2 regions of the Streptomyces aquilus genome follow, and region 2 is predicted to be linked to the other one. Evidence: predicted binding sites of a transcription regulator. Region 2 holds the regulator's gene; the other holds the start of a gene.
The links. Region 2 encodes HrcA, which represses chaperone genes, less so after heat shock. Its sites were predicted from a motif close to TTNGCACTCNGNNNNNCNGAGTGCNAA; they were not measured.
Positions count from the first base shown of each region.

Region 1 (11,480 bases), 2.7 Mb from region 2:
GCCGCGAAGACCACATGGCCGAGCAGCGCCCGGAAGTCCTCGGCGGGCGGGATCTCCTCGCCCTCCCGGTAGTAGACGGAGACCTCCAGCACATCGGGGGCCTCGCGCAGTTCCTCGGCGCCGGCGACCCGGTGGAAGGTTTCGAGCCCCTCCGCGGTGAAGCAGTGGATGGCCGCGGTCTTGGCCCGCGGGGCCGTGAACGCGCCCAGCTCGGCGGGGTCCTGGCCGGTGTAGTGGGCCAGCATGATCCGGGTCAGCGAGGTGCCCGTGGCGAGCTCCACCAGATGCGGGATGCGGTGTCCGGCGAGCCGGGCGCCGATCTCGATCAGCACCGGGTCGCCCTCGGGCAGCCGCAGTTCGCAGTGGAAGATGCCGAGGGGGATGTTGAGGGCCCGGCACAGGTCGACGACGTACGCCTCGATCCTGGCCCGGGTCTCCGGGTCGGTCTCGTGCTGGACGACCATGCCGATCTCGACGAAGTGCGGCTCGGGGCCGAGGAGTTTCGTGGTGAGGGCCGAGATGACGACCTCGCCGTCGGTGACGTACCCCTCGACGCTGATCTCGGGACCGGCGACGTACTCCTCCAGGAGCACCCGCCCGTCCAGGCCGCGGCCCGCGTCGGTGCGGGTGTCGGAGACCAGCCAGTCGTAGGCGCGCCGCAGCCCGTCCTCGTCGTCGACCCGGCTGACGTGCACACTGCCGGCCGAGGCGGCGGGCTTGAGCACGGCGGGGTAGCCGACGTGGGCCGCGGCGGCGAGCAGTTCGTCGAGGCCGGACGCCTCCGCGTAGCGGGGCACGCGCAGGCCGGCGGCCGCGGCGCGGGCCCGCATGACGGACTTGTCGCGCAGCGCCGCCACCGTCTCCACCGGCAGACCGGGCAGACCGAGCCGGTGCGCGAGGCGGGCGACGCTGTCCACGTAGAACTCGAAGCCGGGCAGGATGCCGGTCAGCGGCCGGCGCCCATGGGCCTCGGTCACCACCTCGGTGAGCGCGGCCTCGTCGTTGGTGTCGACGACCAGCAGCTCGTCGATGTACGCGCGCAGGGTCTCCGGGATGGTGCGGTCACCACTGTGGTGGGAGGCCACGACGACCTCGAAACCCTGCTGGTGGGCGGCGAGGATCAGACCGTTCGCCGAGGACATCGGCTCGACGACCAGAATTCTCTGTGCAGACATGATGAGTGTGTTTCTCCGCTCTGGCCGACGGACGGCCCGGAATTACCGTGAGATCGCTGAACTGGAATTACCGGGCCGTCCGCCGAGCTTTCTTCCGAATCAGGCGGAGGCCAGTTCCCGGGCGCCGACCGTGGAGTCGTAGAGCTCCTGGAAGTAATCACCGATCAGCTCGATGTACGTGGCGAGATCGGCGTACGCCTGCTCCGCGGAGCCGAATCCCTCGACCGCCTGGGAAACGGTGCGGAACATCAGCTCGTCGTGGTCGTGCGACTCGTCGAAGTCCAGGTGCGTCTGGGTGCCCTGGGTGAATTCGGTGCCGAACTCCTCGGCCGCCTTGTTGGTGATGATCTGGTTGTAGCGGTCCGAGTACCACTCGACGAACCAGTCCCAGACCGTCGTGGGCGCGGGACCGCGCTTGTCGGCCTCCAGGCGCAGGTAGCCCATGAGCTGCTTGGTCGCCGGGAAGACGTCGGTGGCCTCCAGCTGCTCGCTGGTGAACCCGAACTTGTTGAGGTCACGGGTGAACATGCCCTCGTGCCCGAACTCCTCGGCCAGGTACTGGGCGAGCTTGGCGGCGAGGCTGTCGTCCTTCGAGCCGACCTTGAAGAGGGCGTAGGTGTCGACCTCGTTGTTCAGCCGAATACGCAGCACCGTCTCGGTGATGTGACGAATGTAGTAGTCCCGGTCGGTCCATTCGCCCGCGTGCAGTTCGCGCAGCTTGGTGACGCGCTGGAACTGCTTCTCCATCAATTCCTCGGCCAGGCTCTCGAGTCGGGACCGATCAAGCTTCGTCATTACGGATTCCTCCTCCTTGGATCGGTCATGAGTCTGGCTTGATCGCGAGTGGAGCCACAGGGCCAATATGGAGATCGTGGCCCCATGGGAGGAGAATGGCCTTATCTGCCGGACCCGTGGAGGCCGGAGGCACGACCATGACCTTCGTACAGCTCATCGACTGCAGGACCAGCCGGTTCGACGAGATGAACCAGCTGATGGACAGGTGGGTCGAACAGACCAAGGGGAAGCGGACCGCGACGCACGACGTCATCGGCAAGGACCGCTCGGACGCGTCGCACTTCATCGAGATCGTGGAGTTCCCGTCGTACGAGGAGGCGATGCGGAACTCGAACCTGCCCGAGACGGACCGGATCTTCCAGGAGATGGTCGCTCTCTGCGACGGGATGCCGACGTTCACGGACCTCGACGTCGTCCGGGACGAGCAGCTGTACGCCGCCGGGGCGCGGCGCTTCTTCGAGGCGCTGGGCGGGCCGGAGGTGCCGTCGTTCGACGGGCTGCTGATCGAGGACTACCACGATCATGATCCGGCCAACGAGCAGGACGTGATCGGGCTGGACGCGGTGCGGCGCGAGGTCGAGATGTGGAAGAGCGGCTTCGACTTCGACTTCACGATCGACGATCAGCTGACCCAGGGCGACCGTGTGTGCACCCGGTGGACCTGGCGCGGCACGCACACCGGGGACTTCATGGGAATCCCGGCCACGGGGAAGCGGGTGTCCATGACGGGCACCACCATTCACCGGTGCGCTCCCGGCGGGAAGCTCGCCGAGGGGTGGTGGCAGTACGACCGGCTCGGGCTGATGGCGCAGCTGGGCGTGCTGGACGACCTGGAGCAGTAGCGGGTACGGGAAAGCCCCCGGTCCGCTGGGCGCGGGCCGGGGGCTTTCCGTCAGGCGTGCGAAGCCTCAGTGGGAGTGGCCGTGGGAGTGACCCGCGGCGGCCGGCTCCTCCTCTTCCTTCTTCTCGACGACCAGGGTCTCGGTCGTGAGCAGGAGGGAGGCGATGGAGGCGGCGTTCTCCAGGGCGGAGCGGGTGACCTTGACCGGGTCGATGACGCCGGCCTTCACCAGGTCGCCGTACTCGCCGGTCGCGGCGTTGAAGCCCTGGCCCTTGTCGAGCTCGGCGACCTTGGAGGTGATGACGTAGCCCTCCAGGCCGGCGTTCTCGGCGATCCAGCGCAGCGGCTCGACGACGGCCTTGCGGACGACGGCGACACCGGTGGCCTCGTCGCCGGTCTTGCCCAGACCGCCCTCGAGGACCTTGGCGGCGTGGACGAGCGCGGAGCCACCACCGGAGACGATGCCCTCCTCGACCGCGGCGCGGGTCGCGGAGATGGCGTCCTCCAGACGGTGCTTCTTCTCCTTCAGCTCCACCTCGGTGGCGGCGCCGACCTTGATCACGCACACGCCGCCGGCCAGCTTCGCGAGGCGCTCCTGGAGCTTCTCGCGGTCCCAGTCGGAGTCCGTGTTCTCGATCTCGGCCTTGATCTGGTTGACGCGGCCCACGACGTCGGCGGAGTCGCCGGCGCCGTCGACGATGGTCGTGTCGTCCTTGGTGATCGTCACGCGGCGGGCGGAGCCCAGCACGTCCAGACCGGCCTGGTCGAGCTTGAGGCCGACCTCCTCGGAGATGACCGTGGCGCCGGTGAGGACCGCCATGTCCTGGAGCATCGCCTTGCGGCGGTCGCCGAAGCCGGGGGCCTTCACCGCGACGGCGTTGAAGGTGCCGCGGATCTTGTTGACGACCAGGGTCGACAGGGCCTCGCCCTCGACGTCCTCGGCGATGATCAGCAGCGGCTTGGAGGCGCCGGCCTGGATGACCTTCTCCAGCAGCGGCAGCAGGTCCTGGATCGAGGAGATCTTGCCCTGGTTGATCAGGATGTACGGGTCGTCGAGGACGGCCTCCATACGCTCCTGGTCGGTGACGAAGTACGGGGACAGGTAGCCCTTGTCGAAGGCCATGCCCTCGGTGAAGTCCAGCTCCAGACCGAAGGTGTTGGACTCCTCGACGGTGATGACACCGTCCTTGCCGACCTTGTCCATCGCCTCGGCGATGAGCTCGCCGACCTGCTGGTCCTGGGCGGACAGCGCGGCGACGGCGGCGATGTCCGCCTTGTCGTCGATCGGACGGGCGGTGGCCAGAAGGTCCTCCGACACGGCGGCTACGGCCGCGTCGATGCCCTTCTTCAGCAGCGCCGGGGAGGCACCCGCGGCGACGTTCTTCAGGCCCTCGCGGACCAGCGCCTGGGCGAGCACGGTGGCGGTGGTGGTGCCGTCACCCGCGATGTCGTTGGTCTTGGTCGCCACCTCCTTCACCAGCTGCGCGCCGAGGTTCTCGTACGGGTCGTCGATCTCGACCTCGCGGGCGATCGTGACACCGTCGTTGGTGATGGTGGGCGCGCCGAACTTCTTGTCGATGACGACGTTGCGGCCCTTGGGGCCGATCGTCACCTTGACCGTGTCGGCCAGCTTGTTGACGCCGCGCTCGAGGGCGCGACGGGCGTCCTCGTCGAACTTCAGGATCTTCGCCATGGGAGCGGTTCAGCCCTCTCGGAAAACGTGGGTGAAACGAACTGCGCCCCGGACGCCCGGCTTCATAAGGACGCGGGAACCCGGGGCGCAGCTCACAAGCAAGATGTGCTTCGGTAAGGAAGCCGGTGAATTACTTCTCGATGATCGCGAGCACGTCGCGAGCCGAGAGGACGAGGTACTCCTCGCCGTTGTACTTCACCTCGGTGCCGCCGTACTTGCTGTACAGCACGATGTCGCCGGTCTTGACGTCGAGCGGCAGGCGCTCGCCGTTCTCGAAGCGGCCCGGGCCCACGGCGAGGACGACGCCCTCCTGGGGCTTCTCCTTCGCGGTGTCCGGGATGACCAGGCCAGAGGCCGTGGTCTGCTCGGCGTCGAGCGGCTGGACCACGATGCGGTCCTCGAGCGGCTTGATGGCAACCTTGGAGCTGGCGGTCGTCACGATCCGACCTCCCCCTTCGGAGATCTCACGGGGTTAACTGTCTGAGGTGGCGACCAGGTCGATCCGTCGTCGCGGGTGCCGGACCTGCCCGTCGCTATTGGCACTCTCCAGGGGGGAGTGCCAGACCCGAGACTATGACCGCGATTAGCACTCGGTCAAGCGGACTGCTAATCGCGTCCCTACATCGGGCGCCCCGCACGGCTCAGAGGCAGTCCTCCAGTCAGAGGTAGTCCTCCAGCCTCCCCACCTTCAGCCCCGCCCCCTCGACCTCCCGCAGCAGCCGGGTCGTCCGCTCCACCAGCGTGAGGCCCGTCGTCTCCGTGGACGGCAGGGAGACGATGTCGCCGGGGAGCAGGCGGTGCGGGCCGGTGCCGTAGGTCAGGTGGTCGCCCTCCATCGCCGCCCGCCACAGGACGACCGCGCCGACGCCGCAGTCCGTGGCGGCGCGCAGGGTCGTGGTGTCGTACGTCCCGTAGGGCGGGCGGAAGAGGCGGGGGCGCACCCCGAAACGGGAGCCGAGTTTGTCCTGCTGGCCGCAGATCTCGTGGCGCTGGCTGGCGTACGGCAGGCCGCGCAGGGCGGTGTGGTCGAGGGTGTGGTTCTGGATGGAGGCGCCGACCGACTGGAGGCGGGCGAAGTGGCCGTACCCCGGCCCGACGACGCTGTCCGTGAGGAACATGCTGACCGGCAGCCGCCGTTGCCGCACGAACTCCACGAACCGCGGGTCCTGCTCGACGCCGTCGTCGTACGTCAGGAAGACCACCTTGTCGGAGGTGCGGACGCGTTTCACGACCGGCACCTCGGGCCCGGACCGCACCCCCTTCGCGCCGTACGTCACCGCCTTCTTGCCCAGCCGTTCGATGGGGTCGACGGACTGGGCGCAGCCGGTCACCAGCAGAACCACCGCCACAGCGGCCGTCAAGGCCCTCACAAGTAGTCCTCCAGCCGTGCCACCGCGTACCCCTCGGCCGTGATCTTGTTCAGAAAGCGCCTGACCATGTCCGGCATCGTGCCCTTCCACTCCTCCCGGCCGCGGAAGTGACTCAGCACGATGTCGCCCGGGTGGATCCTCCGGTCCCACTCCCGGTACTCCCAGTGATCGACGAAGACCTCCTCGTTCCAGATCGGCGCGTACTTCACCCCGCAGGCCTTCGCCGCGACCAGGGTGTCCTCGTTGTAGTTCCCGAACGGCGGGCGGAACAGCAGCGGCCGCTTGCCGTAGTGCTTCTCGATCACGTCCTGCATGCCGCAGATCTCGCGCTTCTGACGGCCGTAGGACAGCCCCGGCAGATAGGGGTGGTGGAGGGTGTGGTTGTTGAGCACGACACCCCGGTCCCGCATCCGCTTGAAGTACCCGTAGTCCTCCTTGACCAGGTAGTCGCTGAGGAAGGCGGTGTACGGGATCTTCAACTCGCTCATCATCCGCAGGAACGCCGGGTCCTTCTCGGCGCCGTCGTCGATGGTGAGGAAGACGATCTTCTGCTGGGTGGGGATCGTGGTGAAGACGGGCGGCAGCCCCCGCTCCTCGTGCCCGTCGACCTCGAAGCCCTTGCGGGTGGTGATCCGCGGCTTCTTCGCGGGCGGCGCCGGGGCGGCCAGCGGGGCCCTGTTCAGCCCCCACCGCTTCGCGACGGCCACGGAGGCGCGCAGCTTCGTGGCGTACGCGTCGAGGGCGCGGGCCGGGGGCGCCTTCAGGGGCTGCTGGCCGGGCGCGGGACGGACCTTGGCACTGTCGCCGCCCTGCGCACAGCCGGAGGCGACCGCGGCGAGGGCGAGGACGGCGAGGGTGCCGCGCAGACTCCACAGACCGCCCCGAGGGCTCCATGCGGCCCGGCTTTTGTCATCTTGTCCTACTGATCCCATGGCGCCGGATCTTCGCAGTTCACCACCGCTATCCCGGCCCGACACCGCCGCCGGAGGCATACGGTCCTCCGACTGGCTCACAATGAGGCGGTGAACGACCTCGCCCCCCTCCTCACCCCCGAGGGCCGCGCCCTCCTCGACGAAGTGCGCGGCACCGCGCCCGCCGACGAACTCGCCGTCGCCACCCGGCTGCGCCGCGACCACCCCGCCGACCTGGTGTCGGCGGCGCTCGGCCAGGCGCGGCTGCGGCAGCGGGCGGCGGCGAAGTTCGGGGCCGAGGACGCCGGGCGGATGTTCTTCACCCCGAACGGCGTCGAGCAGTCGACGCGGGCGAGCGTGGCCACCTACCGGGCCGAGCGCTTCCGGGCGCTGGGTGTGCGGTCCGTCGCCGACCTGTGCTCCGGCATCGGCGGCGACGCGATCGCCCTCGCACGGGCCGGCATCAGGGTCCTGGCGGTGGACCGCGACCCCCTCACGGCCGCCGCGGCCCACGCGAACGCGGAGGCGCTGGGCCTGGCCGACCTGATCGAGGTACGGGAGGCCGACGTCACGGACATCGACACGTCCCCGTACGACGCGGTGTTCGTGGACCCGGCACGACGCGGCGGCCGGGGCCGCATCTTCGACCCCGAGGCCTACTCCCCGCCCCTCTCCTGGGCCGTACAGGCGGCGACGAAGGCACGCCACGCCGCCCTGAAGATCGCGCCCGGCATCCCCCACGAGGCGATCCCGGCGGAGGCCGAGGCCGAGTGGATCTCGGACGGCGGGGACGTGAAGGAGGCGGTGCTGTGGTTCGGCACGGAGCCGGGCGCCGTCCGCGCAACGCTGCTCCCGGGCCCGCGCACCCTGCTCGGCCGCGGCCTCCCCGACCCGGAAGTCCGGCCCGTCGGACGGTACTTGTACGAGCCCGACGGCGCCGTCATCCGCGCTCACCTGGTCGCCGAGGTGGCCGAGGAACTGACGGGCGGGCTGATCGACGAGACGATCGCGTACATCACCGCGGACGAACCGCACGTGACCCCGTACGCCACCGCCTACGAGATCACCGACCAACTCCCCTTCAACGTGAAGAAGTTGAAGGCGCTGCTGCGGGAGCGGGGGGTCGGCATCCTGACGGTGAAGAAGCGGGGGTCGGCGGTGGAGCCGGAGGAACTGCGGCGGAAGGTACTGCCGAAGCCGAACGGGAAGGCCGAGGCGACCGTGTTCCTGACCCGGGTCGCGGGGGCACCGACCATGCTGCTCGGAGCCCCCGCCTGAGCGCCGCTACCTGGTGGCTGTCGTCCGCAGCGCGGCGATGCCCGGGCTCGCCTTGGTCGCGGCCAGGGCGCCGGAGTTCGCCGCCGTGGGCTCCAGGCCGTTGTAGAACGGCGTGTAGCCCCACTGGTCGCCGGCGGCACTGATCGCGCCGCCCGCGGAGTTCAGCGCGGGCGTCGACACCGACCCGGTGCCGCCGAAGACGGCCAGGTAGGTGAGGCTCGCGGCCCCCTTGACCAGGTACGACTTCGTGTCGGCGGAGAGCGCGTCGACCTTCGTCCACAGCAGGGGGCCGTAGACGTTCATCGCCGCCGCGGCGGAGGTACCGCCACGCCAGCTGTCGACCGAGGCCAGCGCGGCGTTGCGCGGGCCGCCCCACCAGAAGCGGGCGAGCGCGGCCGCCGTGGCCTCGTGGGTGCTCCCCGTGACCGGGTAGTAGGTGTACGTCGAGGGCCAGTGGGAGAACGTCGTGTGCGTCAGCGCGTACTTCGCGGAGCCGCCGACCGGGATGACGAGCGTCTCGCGCGGGTCGAGACCGTTGAGGTACGACTTCACGGACGTGGTCAGCTTGTTGCCCTCGTTGAGGACGACGACGGCCTTGCCGCTCTTGCCCAGCGCACCGGCCGCGGAAGCCGCCGCGAGCGCCGAGTGGTAGTCGGTGCCGGTGGCGAGGAAGACGTGGGTCGGGGCACTGGTGATCGCCTTCGCGACCGCCACCGAGGTCGAGTAACGGGACGTACCCGCAAGGCGCTTGGGGGTGAAGCCGAGCGAGGTGACCTTCGAGGCGACGGCACTGCTCAGGATCGACGTGCCGCCGACGAGGTAGACCGGGGCACCGGGCTTGAGGACCCGCTTCAGCTCGGTCTGCACCGCCGAGGACAGCGAGGTGGCCGAGGTCAGCAGGACCGGGCCGCCCTTCTTGCCGGCGAGCGCCGGGGAGGTCAGCGCGTAGGCCTGGCTGTCCCTGGAGACCAGCACGGCGGACGAGGCGTTCTTGAGGCCTGCCTCGCTCTGGCCGACGGTGTTCCAGGTCCAGCGGGACGCGGCGATGTTGCTGCCGTAGACGTCGGCGCCCCAGACCCGGCCCACGCCGTTCTTGCGCAGCGGCTGCCAGGCGGGCGAGCGGCCGCCGTACGGGAAGACGGTGCCCTCGCTCACCCCGTCCGCGGTGAGGGTCAGCACGACGTTGCCCGTCATGCAGCAGCCGCCGGTCTCGGTCTCCTTGTGGTCGAAGTGGACCACCAGCCGGTCGCTCGCGGGCGCCCAGGATACGGAGTCGTAGTCCGCGGTGTCCTGGGTGAGCCGGCGCTCACCCGTGCCGTCGGTGTTGACGGAGAACAGCTGGGCGTGACCGTCGACACGGCGAACGAAGGCGAGTCTGGTGCCGTCGGGCGACAGGGCGGGCGCGGCGGCGTCGGTGACCAGGGTGGTCTGCCGGCCGGTGGCGGCGTCGTAGAGCACGATCGACGGGGTCGTGCCGGAGCAGGACGCGCCGCCCCGCTGGAAGGCCACGACCCCGCTGACCGCGGCGGCGCTCGGGTGGGTGTCACAGCCGGCGCCGCTGGGCAGCAGGGCTGTCGCCGTCCCGCCGGCGGACGGAACGTAGTACAGCTTCTTGGCGGCGGAGAAGACGATCCGGCTGCCGGAACCCCAGTACGTCGGGTGGGACGGCGAACGGCCGTTGTACACACCGTCGTAGACCAGGGTCGAAGCACCTCCGGCGACACTCGCCGTACGCAGGGTTCCGGCCTGCTCGAAGACGACGCGGCTGCCGTCAGGTGCCCAGGCGGGCGCCTCGTCGTCGGAGCCCCGGGTGACGTACGCGGAGCCCGCGCCCTCGGTGTCGACCAAGGTGATGCCGTCGTTGACGACTGCGATGGCGCCGTCGGTGGCCGGCCATCCGGCGACGTCGGCCGAGGCGCCCGGGGCGAGCGCGGTGGCGGTGCCGGCAGCGAGGGCCGTTACGGCGGTGAGCGCGACGAGTCTGCGGCGCGCGGCAGGTCTGACCGGCCTGGTGGATCCAGAAGATCGCACGTGTATGTACCCCCCACGGGTGTCGGAGTGCTGCCGCACCGCGGAAGGCGTCACGCCGGCTGCGGCAGCCGCGCCACTGTAAACCGTCCCTGACCAGGAAGGGAATGGGGTTCTGCGGATGATCCGACGCTCATCGTGCGAGCAGCGACCGCAGCTTCTCTCGCAACAGCTCCCGCTCCCGTTCGTTCCCCGCCAGCCCCACCGCCCGCTCGAACTCCGCCCGCGCCTCCGCCGTACGGCCGAGACGGGCCAGCAGGTCGCCGCGGACGCTGGGCAGCAGGTGGTAGTCGGGCAGGTGGGGGGCCAGGCCGTCGACGATCCCCAGGGCCGCTTCCGGCCCCTCGGCCATCGACACGGCGACCGCACGGTTGAGTTCGACGACCGGCGACGGGGCGCGGGCGGCGAGCAGGCCGTACAGGGTGGCGATGGTGGCCCAGTCGGTCTCCTCGTAGGTGTGGGCGTGCGCGTGGCAGGCGGCGACGGTGGCCTGGAGGACGTACGGGCCGGGGGCGCCGGTGGCCGTGGCCCCCGCCCGCTCAAGGGCCCTGATCCCGCGGGCGATGAGCATGCGGTTCCAGCGGCGGCGGTTCTGGTCCTTGAGGAGGACGGGTTCGCCGTCCGGCCCGGTACGGGCGGCGGCACGGGACGCCTGGAACTCCAACAACGCGGCGAGACCGTGCACTTCGGGCTCCTTGGGCATCAGCCCGGCCAGCACCCGGGCCAGCCGCAGCGCGTCCTCGCACAGCCCCGGCCGCAGCCAGTCGTCACCGGCGGTGGCGGAGTACCCCTCGTTGAAGACGAGGTAAATGACATCGAGGACGTCGGTCAGCCGGGCCTCGCGTTCGGGTCCGTACGGCACCTCGAAGGCGACGTTCTTGGTGGCGAGGGTGCGTTTGGCGCGGACGATCCGCTGGGCGACGGTCGCCTCCGGGACGAGGAAGGCACGCGCGATCTCGGCTGTCGTGAGCCCACCGAGGAGACGGAGGGTGAGGGCGACGCGGGCCTCGGCGGAGAGCACCGGGTGGCAGGTGGTGAAGACGAGCCGCAGCAGGTCGTCGTCGATGTCGTCGGGGTCGGTGGGCTCCTCCGGCGGAGCCGCCTCCGGCATCTCCCGCCCGATCTCCTGGAGCTTGCGGGCGTAGTTCTCCCGGCGCCGGACCAGATCGACGGCGCGACGCCGGGCGGTGGTCATGAGCCAGGCGCCCGGGTTGTCGGGGACACCGTCGCGCTGCCACTGCTCCAGGGCGGCGACGAGGGCGTCCTGGGCGAGTTCCTCGGCGATGCCGACGTCACGGACGACGCGGGTGACGGCGGCGACGATGCGCGGGGACTCGATACGGAAGACGGTCTCGATGGCGCGGCGTACGTCGATCTCGGTGCCGCCGG
Region 1 is NZ_CP034463.1:6,358,155-6,369,634, reverse strand. Features, by position in the region: gene EJC51_RS29460 (ATP-grasp domain-containing protein) at 1-1,175, opposite strand, end outside; gene EJC51_RS29455 (heme oxygenase-like domain-containing protein) at 1,275-1,970, opposite strand; gene EJC51_RS29450 (ester cyclase) at 2,108-2,812, shown strand; gene groL (chaperonin GroEL) at 2,879-4,504, opposite strand; gene groES (co-chaperone GroES) at 4,635-4,943, opposite strand; gene EJC51_RS29435 (polysaccharide deacetylase family protein) at 5,164-5,874, opposite strand; gene EJC51_RS29430 (polysaccharide deacetylase family protein) at 5,871-6,806, opposite strand; gene EJC51_RS29425 (THUMP-like domain-containing protein) at 6,897-8,063, shown strand; gene EJC51_RS29420 (cell wall-binding repeat-containing protein) at 8,070-10,094, opposite strand; gene EJC51_RS29415 (RNA polymerase sigma factor) at 10,225-11,480, opposite strand, start outside.
Region 1: the regulator HrcA is predicted to act here: its motif matches at 5,088-5,114, upstream of groES (co-chaperone GroES).

Region 2 (11,480 bases):
TGGTCACCTGCGGCCTGGCCAAGGGCGACGCGACCGGACAGCAGGGCCTGGTCTCCTTCCCGTCGGGCTTCGCCAGTTACCAGGACGGCCCCCTCACCCAGCTGACCGACAACACCCAGCAGCAGGCGGTGTTCGGCATCGGCACCGACCGCACGGGCAACGTCTACGCGGGCACCTCGGTCAAACGCCACACGGAGTACGGCCCGGCGGGCGCGGTCAACGCGGTCTACCGCTACAACGCCACCAGCAAGGCGCTGACGACCTTCGTCACCCTGCCCGGCGCCCTGACCGCGCACGACAAGAACAACAACTACCTCAACGACAACGCCGTCTACGCCAAGGTCGGCCGCGAGGGCCTCGGTGACGTCGACGTCTCCGGCGACGGCAAGACGCTCTACGCGGTCAACCTCAACGACGCCAAGCTCTACGCCGTGCCCATCCAGGGCACCGGCGACGCCGTCACCGCCGGCACCCCGGCCTCGTACGCCATCCCCAAGCCCGCCTCCTGCGTCGGCGACTGGCACCCGTACGGCATCGGGGTGCGCGGCGCCCGGGTCGTGGTCGGCGGGGTGTGCGGCGCCGAGACGACCGTGTCCGGCACTGCGGCCTGGGGCGACCCGGCCCAGCTCAGCGGGCACGTCTACGCGTTCAAGGGCGGGCAGTTCAGCGAGCTGTTCACCCACGGACTCGACTACCCGCGCGGCTGCGCCTACCGCTTCACCGGCACCCCGGACACGTTCTACCGCTGCGACGACAACACCACCGTCGGCCAGCGGATGAGCGGCGACTGGGAGGCCTGGAACGAGCGGGTCCCGGTCAAGGAGGAGCACGGCTTCGTCGCCGCCCCGCAGCCGATGCTGTCCAACATCGAGATCGCCGACAACGGCGACCTGATCCTCGGCTACCGCGACCGCTTCGCCGACATGCAGGGCACCAACACCTACTCCTACGGCTCCACGACCACCCAGGTCTCGGCCGTCGCCGCCGGTGACACCCTGCGGGCCTGCGTGTCCGGTACGACGTACACGCTGGAGAACGACGGCGGCTGCGGCGGGCTGACCGGCGCCCTGCCCGGCGACAAGCGGGGTCCGGGCGGCGGCGAGTTCTACAGCGACTTCACCAAGCTCGCCGACGCCCAGCACGACCAGATCGACGAGGGCGGCCTGGTCCTCCAGCCGTACCGGAACAAGCTGTGGACCACCGCCTTCGACCCGTACACCAACCAGGCCTACGAGCAGGGCGTACGGCGCTGGACCGCCGACTCCGGGGCCATCGAGGCCAACCTGAGGCTCAAGTCCACCTGGAGCGACGGCGCGAACCTCTTCGGCAAGGGCAACGGCCTCGCCGACCTGGAGATGATCTGCGACCAGGCGCCCGTCCAGATCGGCAACCGGGTCTGGTACGACTCCGACGGCGACGGCGTCCAGGACCCCTCCGAGCCGCCCGTCGCCGGGGTCAAGGTCACCCTGAAGGACAAGGACGGCAACACGCTGACCACGACCACCGACGCCAACGGTGAGTACTACGTCGGCACCGCGGACGGTCTGAAGCCGAACACCGAGTACGAGGTCACCTTCGACTACAGCGGCATCGACACCTCCACGCTGCCCGGCAAGCCGGCGCTCGACGAGATCAAGTGGACGCTGAAGGAAGCCGGCTCGGACCGGGCGATCGACTCGAACGTCGACCCCGCCGGCAAGACCACCGTCAAGGTCGGCGACCCCGGCTACGTCAACCACGACGTGGACGCGGGCCTGGTCGGGCCGATCAACAAGCTCGGCGACTACGTCTGGTACGACACCAACGGTGACGGCATCCAGGACAAGGACGAGAAGGGCGCCAAGGGCATCACGGTCAAGCTCATCGACCCGAAGACCGGCAAGGTCATCAGGACGACCACGACCGACGAGAACGGCAAGTACCTGTTCACGAACCTGCCGGACGGCGACTACCGGGTCTGCTTCGTCAAGCCGGACGAGTACAACTGGACCAAGCAGAACGCGGGCAGGGAGGGCGACGACTCGGTCGTGGACCCCGCCACCGGCTGCTCCCCGGTCGTCACCCTCGGCCCCGGCAAGCGCGAGAACCTCACCCTCGACGCCGGTCTCGTCAAGGAACTGGGCCTGACGGTCGCCAAGACCGACGCCAAGACCAAGAAGCCCCTCGCCGGCGCGGTCTTCCAGCTCTGGCGGGACAGCAACGGCACCCACGGGCTCCAGCGCACGGGCCCGAAGAAGGACACGTTCGTCGACGACTGCGTCACCAGCGGCAAGGGGCGCTGCTACTTCGACGACCTGCCGGCCGGCACGTACTACCTGGTGGAGACGGATGTCCCCGAGGGCTACGTGCTGCCGAAGAGGCCGGTCACCGGGCCGTACGCGGTCACGCTGAAGACCGCGTCCTCGAAGGACGGCCTCGTCGTGAAGATCGCCAACAAGCGAGGGGAGCCGTGCAAGGGCAAGTGCTGACACGCCCGCGTGGGTGAACGTCGGGTGGGCCGTGCGCCGGTGTCGACCGGTGGGCGGCCCACCCGGCTGTAGAGACGTGCCATGCGCATCAAGGTGAAGACGCTCCTGGTGACGGGAGCGGTCCTCGCGGCGGCCGGACTCACCGCCACGACCGCCGTGTTCGTCTCCGGCTCCGACGAGGGCCCGCGCCCCGTCTCCGCCGCCGAGGCCCAGCGGATGGCCGTGACCCGCTTCCGCATGTACCGGGCCAGCCCCTCGGCGGTCACCGTACGGGTGACGACACCGGCGGGTACGACGGTGATCCGCGCGGTCGTCGACCACCGGCGGCACCGCGCGGTCGGCGCCTACGAGGCCGGGGACGAGGCGGCGCGAGGGCTGCTGGCCTGGGACCTGTCGGGGGTGGCGGTCGCCCGGGGCGGGGCGGCGGGAGCCGTGCGGTCGGGGGAGTCGGGCGGGCCGGGGGAGACCGGCGGGCCGGCGTCCGGTGCGGAGGCGGGAGCCGTGCGGTCCGGGGAGTCGCCCCGGCCGGCGCCCGGCGCGGAGGCCTCGGTGTCCGCGGTGCTGCGGTCGGTGCGCGCGGTAGGGGTGGGCGAGTGGACGCGGCGCGGGTTCGCCGGCGGGCCGCTCGACACGGGACTGCGACTGGTCCTCGGCCTGGCCGCCGACCGGCCCGACAACGCCCAGCTGCTCGCCCAGTCCGGCCCGTCGTGGCTGCGCGGCGACCGGATCGACGGGCACCCCCTGGACGTCTTCTCCGGCCCCCGGCCCCGCCCCCAGGGCTCGGCGCCGCCCGCCGGCCACTCCCCGCTGGCGTACTGGATCGACGCCGACGGCGACCTGCGCCGCGTGACCGCGACGCTCGGCACGGGCCGGACGGTCACCGTCGACGTGACGGCGGGCCATGCGACGACGGGGAAGCTGCCGGAGGGGCCTTGGAAGCCGCGCCGGAACCAGTCGCACTGACGCGCGGTGTCGTGCACACCTACCGCCGAGCACCGGAACCGGCTGCCCACCGCCCATCGGCACTGCCTTCGCCGGCTTCGGCAGCGGACAGCTCCCGGGTGGGGAGCCGCGCCACTACCAGCGCCGGAGCCGGGCTGCCCTGGCCTGCGGCGTCGCCCACACCTACCGCCCCGCCGGCACCGCCTTCGCCGACCTCGGCAGGGGATAGTCCCCGGCGTTCACCCGGCCCGGCAGGCCCACGGCCGGGCGTGGGGGTGCTGTGCGCGGGCCCGGCTGGTTCGGCTGGGCGGGGGGTGCCGGGGCGTCCTGGAAGGAGATGCCGGGCGGGGCCTTGAGGGGGTGGGCGCGGCCCAGGGGACGGCGGCCGGTGCCGGGTTCGGCGGGGAGCGGCGTCTCCGTGCGGGTGGCGCGGCCGCAGGGGGTCAGCGTGCTCAGGTTCGCCGGGCTGGTGACCGGCTCCCCGTTGTCCGCGAAGCAGTTGCCGGCCGGGGCGCCGGTGGCCAGCACCACGTCCGTGCCGTTGCCGGTGACCCGGTTGCCGCGGACGGTGTTGTCCCGCGCCGGGTAGCCCTGGACGTCGCTCAGCAGGACACCGGCCGCGCGGTTGCCGGAGATCAGGTTGCGCTCGATGACGTTGCCCCGGCCGCCTCCCGCCCCGACGCCGATCCCGAAGCCCCCGTCGGCCTGTTCGGGGCTGCGGTCGTCGTTGTTGTCGGTGATCGCGTTGCCGGCGATCACCGCGTCGTGCTGCGGGCCGAGGGCCTCCAGGTCGTTGGAGTTGAGGGTCAGGCCCACCCGGTTGCGGGAGGCCCGGTTGCCCAGCAGATACAGCCCCTCGGACGCGTTCGTCACCTCCAGGCCCACCGCGTTGTGCTCCACGGTGTTGTGCCGGACCACCGTGTCGCAGGGGCGGCACTGGCCGACGTAGATCCCGGAGTCGGCCTGCCCGGAGGCGTAGGAGTGCTCGATGACGCCGGAGCGGGCGTCGAAGGCGTAGATGCCGTACAGGGCGTTGTTGTAGGCGGTCACGTAGGAGGCCCGGAAGCCCCTCAGCGGCGGGAACGCGACCGTGTCCAGCGGGTCGTAGCCCGCGCCGCCCGCCCCGCCCGTCTGGAGGCGCTCGTCGGTCACGCCGGTGAACAGGACCCCGTTGGCGAGATGGTCGCGGACCGTCAGGTTCTCCACGACCGAGCCCGCCCCGGTCACCGTGATGCCGTTGGACCGCTCGAACTCCCCGTCCACCACCACCTTCGAGCGCTCCGTCCCGCGCAGCACCACGCGCGGCTTGGCCACGACGACGCTCTCCCGGTAGACCCCGGGCGAGACCAGCACCAGCCCGCCGGGGCGCACCCGGTCCACCGCCCGCTGGAGGGAGCCGACATCCCGCGGGACCCGGACGACGGCGGGGCCGGCCGTGCCGCCCGAGCTGCCCGGTGAGCCGCCGCCGGGCGCGCAGGAGACGAGGAGGACGAGAAGCGCGGCCGCCCACAAGACGGGGCGCGGGAAACGGATCGATCGCACGCCGCAGATGTATCGTCCCGTTCGTGCTCAAGGCAACGAATGCCGGATTCGACACGCTTGACGGTTCCTCAGGGACCGGCCCCGCCCGCCGGACCCTCCTCGCCGCCGCCACCGGCCTCGCGGCGACCGGCTGCACGGCCGCCCCCCGGTCCGGCCGCGAGGGCCCGGGCGCCGACGGCGTACGCCAGCCCGGGGTGACCACCGCGCAGCAGAGCGCCGCGCTCGTCCTGTCGTACGACCTCACCGCGGGCCCCCGCCGACTGCGCACCGTGCTCGGCGCCTGGGCCGGTGTCCTCGCGGCGGACCGCGCCCCGTCCCTGACCGCAACCGTCGGCCTCGGCCCCCGCCTCGCCCCGAACACCTTGCGGGAGTTGCCGCCCTTCCCCGGCGACCGGCTCGACCCCGCCCGCTGCGGCGGCGACCTGCTCGTCCAGCTCTGCGCCGACGACCCGGACGCCCTCACCCGCACCGCGGCCCGGCTCGCCCACCCGGAGCTGCGGCCGCGCTGGCGGCAGCCGGGCTTCCTGCCGCCGCACCCGACCGGCTCGGTGCCCCGCAACCTGCTCGGCTTCAAGGACGGCTCGGCGAACCCGACCGCCGAGGAGTGCGAGCGCTGGGTGTGGCGGCCGGACGGCGGGACCTTCCTCGTCGTCCGCCGAATCCGGCTGCGCGTCGACGACTTCGCACGCCTCACCCCGCGGCGGCAGGAGGAGGTCATCGGCCGCCGCCGGGCCGACGGCGCCCCGCTGGACGGCGGGCGCGAGGACGACGACGTGGACATCTTCGCCAAGACCCCGCACGGCCGGTACATCACCCCGCTCGGCGCCCACGTCCGCGCCGCCAGCCCCCGCCTCGACGGCGGCGCCCGCATGCTGCGCCGCGGCTACTCCTACGACGACGGCCCCGACGACCGCGGCCTGCTGTTCCTCGCCTACCTGCGGGACCCGGCGCTGTTCGTCCGCGTCCAGCGGCGGATGGCGGCACAGGACGAACTGAGCCGGTTCAGCGAGCACCAGGGGTCGGCGGTGGCGTATGTGCCGCCGGCGAAGGAGCTGTGGGCCTGAGAGTGCGTTCCGTGCCCGGTTTGACGCCCCACACGAAGACCGAGTCGTTCTCGGCGAGGGTGTTCCACAGTCGCCGCGCGTCGTCGAGCCGCAGATTGACGCAGCCGTGCGAGCCGCCGCTGTACAGGTCGCCGTTGCTGCCGTGGAAGGCCTGGCCCTCGTCGAAGAACTGGGCGTACGGCATCGGCGCCTCGTACAGGTCGGAGTAGTGGTCGATCTCCCGCCAGTAGACGGTGTGCCATCCGGTGCGGGTCTCGTAGCCGTCGCGGCCGGAGCGGATCGGCACCGGCGCGAACACCACCCGGCTCCCCTTCTGCACCCACATCAGCTGCCGGTCCAGGTCCACACAGGCGACCCGGTACGCGCGCACCGGGCAGCGGCCGGCCGCGTTCGGGTTCGCGCGGGCCTCCACCACCAGCATGGTCCGGTACGTCGCGAGGCCCGCGTACCCGTCGGCGGGCCGGACGCCGTTGCGGGACTGGAAGGCACGGATCGCCTCGCAGTCCGCCGCCGACTGCCGCCCGTCCACCCCGAGCCGCAGATGCCGCTCCAGCTCCCGCTGGTAGGGGCCGGTGCCGGTGGTGCAGGGCACGGGGGCGGCGGTGGCGGGGGCGGCCAGGGCGAGGGCGAGTAGGAGGCCGGCGAGCGGTGCGGAGGTGGCGGTGCGGAGCGGCCTGGACGTGCCCATGACGGCCTCCTGTCTCGATGTGCCCGGACCTCCAGCAATACGGCAGCGGGCCCCGACCGGCGGCCCGGACTGAGCCATCCGGGCCCGTCGCCGACGTACGGGACAATGGGACACATGCCTTCCGCACTCCCCGACGGCGAGCCCGTCCCCGACGACGGCGCACTCCCCGCGCACGCGCTCTCCGGAGCCGCCGAGCGCCCCCTCGGGTTCTATCTGCACGTCCCCTACTGCGCGACCCGCTGCGGGTACTGCGACTTCAACACCTACACCGCGACCGAGCTGCGCGGCACCGGCGGCGTCCTCGCCTCCCGCGACAACTACGCCGACACCCTGATCGACGAGATCAGGCTGGCCCGGAAGGTGCTGGGGGACGACCCGCGCGAGGTCCGCACGGTGTTCGTGGGCGGCGGTACGCCGACCCTGCTGGCCGCGGATGATCTCGTCCGGATGCTGGCCGCGATCCGCGACGAGTTCGGCCTCGCGGCGGACGCCGAGGTCACCACGGAGGCGAACCCGGAGTCGGTGGACCCGGCCTATCTGGCCACCCTGCGCGCGGGCGGCTTCAACAGGATCTCCTTCGGCATGCAGAGCGCGAAGCAGCATGTGCTGCGCGTGCTGGACCGGACCCACACGCCGGGGCGCCCCGAGGCGTGCGTGGCGGAGGCGCGGGCGGCGGGCTTCGAGCACGTCAACCTGGACCTGATCTACGGCACCCCGGGCGAGTCGGACGACGACTGGCGGGCCTCCCTGGACGCGGCGATCGGCGCCGGCCCCGACCACGTCTCGGCGTACGCGCTGATCGTCGAGGAGGGCACCCAGCTGGCCCGGCGCATCCGCCGCGGCGAGGTCCCCATGACCGACGACGACGTCCACGCGGACCGGTACCTGATCGCGGAGGACGCGTTCGCGGCCGCCGGCTTCGACTGGTACGAGGTCTCGAACTGGGCGACCTCCGAGGCCGGGCGGTGCCTCCACAACGAGCTGTACTGGCGCGGCGCGGACTGGTGGGGCGCGGGGCCGGGAGCGCACTCGCACGTCGGCGGGGTGCGCTGGTGGAACGTGAAGCACCCCGGCGCGTACGCGGCGGCGCTGGCGGCGGGACGCTCGCCGGGGGCGGGGCGTGAGGTGCTGTCGGAGGAGGACCGGAGGGTCGAGCGGATTCTGCTGGAGCTGCGGTTGAGGGAGGGTGTGCCGCTTGACCTGCTCCGGGAGGAGGGTCTGCGGGCCGCTCGCCGGGCGCTGTCGGACGGGCTTCTGCGACAGGAGCCGTACGACGAGGGACGTGCGGTGCTGACGCTTCGGGGGCGGCTGCTGGCGGATGCGGTGGTGCGGGACCTGGTGGATTAGGCGCCCTCAGCGCGTCTTTCCTACGCCGTGACGAAATCGATCAGTTCCTCCACTCGGCCCAGGAGCTCCGGCTCCAGGTCCTTGTAGGAGTTCACCCGCTTCAGGATCGCCTGCCACACCGCGCCCGTGTTCTCCGACGGCCAGCCCAGGGCCTTGCACACGCCCGTCTTCCAGTCCTGGCCGTGCGGGACACGCGGCCACGCCGCGATGCCCAGGGACGACGGCTTCACCGCCTCCCAGATGTCGATGTACGGGTGGCCCACGACGAGCGCGTGGTCGCTCGTGACCTGCTGGGCGATCCGCCACTCCTTCGTGCCCGGCACCAAGTGGTCCACCAGGACGCCCAGCCGCGCGTCCGGGCCCGGCGCGAACTCCGCGACGATCGACGGGAGGTCGTCCACGCCCTCCAGGTACTCCACCACCACGCCCTCGATGCGCAGGTCGTCGCCCCACACCTTCTCGACCAGTTCGGCGTCGTGCCGGCCCTCGACGTAGATGCGGCCGGCGCGGGCCACGCGTGCCCAGGCGCCGGGGACGGCCACCGAGCCGGAAGCCGTACGGGTGGGACGTACCGGAGCCGACGACGTCGGGCGTACGAGCGTCACCACCCTGCCCTCCAGCAGGAAGCCCCTCGGCTCCAACGGGAACACCCGGAGCTTGCCGAAGCGGTCCTCCAGGGTCACCGTGCCCGCCTCGCAGCGGATCACCGCGCCGCAGAAACCGGTGCCCGGCTCCTCGACCACCAGGCCGGGCTCGGCCGGGACCTCCGGGACGGGCTTCGGCTTCTTCCACGGCGGGGTCAGGTCGGCGGAGTACTGGCGCATTCGGATGACGATAGGAGAAGCCCGCGGCGGGTCAGTGCGACACGCCGAAACGCCGTGCCAGGGCGTCGCGCTGGGCCCGTACGAACGCCGCGTCCACCACCGCTCCGTGACCGGGCACGTACAGCGCGTCCTCGCCGCCCAGCTCCAGGAGCCGGTCCAGGGCGGCCGGCCAGTGCGACGGTACGGCGTCCGGGCCCGCCTGCGGCTCGCCGGACTCCTCGACCAGGTCGCCGCAGAACACCACTTCGGGCGAGCCCGGGACGAGGACGGCGAGATCGTGGGCCGTGTGCCCAGGGCCGACGTTCGCCAGCAGGACCTGCCGGCCGCCGCCGAGGTCGAGGGTCCACTCGCCGGAGACCAGATGGCGGGGGTGGGGGAGGGCGTCGACCGCCTCGTCGGCCAGGTGCTCCGCCAGCCCCTCCCGTACCGCGTCCGCGCGCAGCTCCGCGCGGGCCTGGTGCTGATCGAGGAGCGTGTCCATGCCGACCGGACCGAACACCTCCGCGCCCGCGAACGCGGCCGCGCCGAAGACATGGTCGAAGTGGGGGTGGGTGAGCGCGAGATGGGTCACACGGTGCCCGGCGAGCGCCTCCGCCTGCGCGCGCAGCCGCGCCCCCTCCGCGAGACTCGACCCGGCGTCCACCAACAGGGCCGTGTCCGCGCCGACGACCAGCCCCGCCGTGCAGTCCCAGACCGGCAGCCGGCATCGGCCCACCCCGGCCGCCACCCTCTGCCACCCCAGCTCTTCCCAAGTCACCGTCATACCGCGACGCTAGCGGTACAGGCGGTCACACCCGGGCCGACCTTGCCCGGGTGGTACCCCGCCGCCGTACACTGGGCCGCGGGGAACGCTGGCACTCGGACGGACAGAGTGCCAGGCGGGGGCCTGGGGAACGACTTCTGGAGGTGTGCGCGGATGCTGAGTGAACGCAGGCTTCAGGTGCTGCGCGCCATCGTCCAGGACTACGTCGGCACCGAGGAGCCCGTGGGTTCCAAGGCCCTCACCGAGCGGCACAACCTCGGCGTCTCCCCGGCGACCGTGCGCAACGACATGGCCGCCCTGGAGGACGAGGGGTTCATCGCCCAGCCGCACACCAGCGCCGGGCGCATCCCCACCGACAAGGGCTATCGGCTGTTCGTCGACAAGCTCGCGGGCGTCAAGCCGATGACCGCGCCCGAGCGGCGCGCCATCCAGAACTTCCTCGACGGCGCCGTCGACCTCGACGACGTGGTGGCCCGCACCGTGCGGCTGCTCGCGCAGCTCACCCGGCAGGTGGCGGTGGTGCAGTACCCGTCGCTGACGCGGTCCACCGTGCGGCACGTGGAGCTGCTCTCGCTCGCTCCCGCGCGCGTGATGCTCGTCCTGATCACCGACACGGGCCGGGTCGAGCAGCGCATGATCGACTGCCCGGCGCCCTTCGGGGAGGCCTCGCTGGCCGATCTGCGGGCGCGCCTCAACAGCAGGGTCGCGGGGCGTCGCTTCACCGACGTGCCGCGACTGGTCGAGGACCTGCCCGAAGGCTTCGACGTCGAGGATCGGGGTACGGTCGCGACTGTGCTCTCCACTCTGCTGGAGACACTCGTCGAGGAGAACGAGGAGCGGTTGATGATCGGCGGCACCGCCAATCTCACCCGCTTCGGACATGACTTCCCCCTCACCATCCGGCCCGTCCTGGAGGCGCTGGAGGAGCAGGTCGTGCTCCTCAAGTTGCTTGGCGAGGCAGGGGATTCGGGCATGACCGTACGCATCGGTCACGAGAACGCCTATGAGGGACTCAACTCAACTTCGGTGGTGTCGGTCGGCTACGGTTCGGGCGGCGAGGCAGTAGCCAAGCTCGGCGTGGTCGGACCGACCCGCATGGATTACCCGGGAACGATGGGAGCGGTACGCGCAGTGGCACGGTACGTCGGACAGATCCTGGCGGAGTCGTAAGTGGCCACGGACTACTACGCCGTTCTCGGCGTGCGCCGCGACGCGTCGCAGGATGAGATCAAGAAGGCGTTCCGTCGGCTCGCACGCGAGCTGCACCCGGACGTCAACCCGGATCCGAAGACCCAGGAGCGGTTCAAGGAGATCAACGCCGCTTACGAGGTCTTGTCGGACCCGCAGAAGAAGCAGGTCTACGACCTCGGCGGCGACCCGCTGTCCCAGGCGGGCGGCGGCGGCGCGGGCGGCTTCGGTGCCGGTGGCTTCGGGAACTTCTCGGACATCATGGACGCGTTCTTCGGTACGGCGTCCCAGCGCGGTCCGCGCTCGCGCACCCGGCGCGGCCAGGACGCGATGATCCGGCTGGAGATCGAGCTTGACGAGGCGGCCTTCGGCACCACGAAGGACATCCAGGTCGACACCGCGATCGTCTGCTCCACCTGCAACGGTGAGGGTGCGGCGCCGGGGACCTCCGCGCAGACGTGTGACATGTGCCGGGGCCGCGGTGAGGTCTCCCAGGTCACCCGGTCCTTCCTGGGCCAGGTCATGACCTCGCGGCCCTGCCCGCAGTGCCAGGGCTTCGGCACGGTCGTGCCGACGCCGTGCCCCGAGTGCGCCGGTGACGGCCGGGTCCGCTCGCGTCGCACGCTGACCGTGAAGATCCCGGCCGGTGTCGAC
Region 2 is NZ_CP034463.1:3,651,859-3,663,338, reverse strand. Features, by position in the region: gene EJC51_RS16870 (SdrD B-like domain-containing protein) at 1-2,468, shown strand, start outside; gene EJC51_RS16865 (hypothetical protein) at 2,550-3,431, shown strand; gene EJC51_RS49160 (right-handed parallel beta-helix repeat-containing protein) at 3,594-4,952, opposite strand; gene EJC51_RS16855 (Dyp-type peroxidase) at 4,976-6,016, shown strand; gene EJC51_RS16850 (L,D-transpeptidase family protein) at 5,955-6,704, opposite strand; gene hemW (radical SAM family heme chaperone HemW) at 6,819-8,051, shown strand; gene EJC51_RS16840 (DUF3097 domain-containing protein) at 8,072-8,875, opposite strand; gene EJC51_RS16835 (MBL fold metallo-hydrolase) at 8,907-9,638, opposite strand; gene hrcA (heat-inducible transcriptional repressor HrcA) at 9,792-10,808, shown strand; gene dnaJ (molecular chaperone DnaJ) at 10,809-11,480, shown strand, end outside.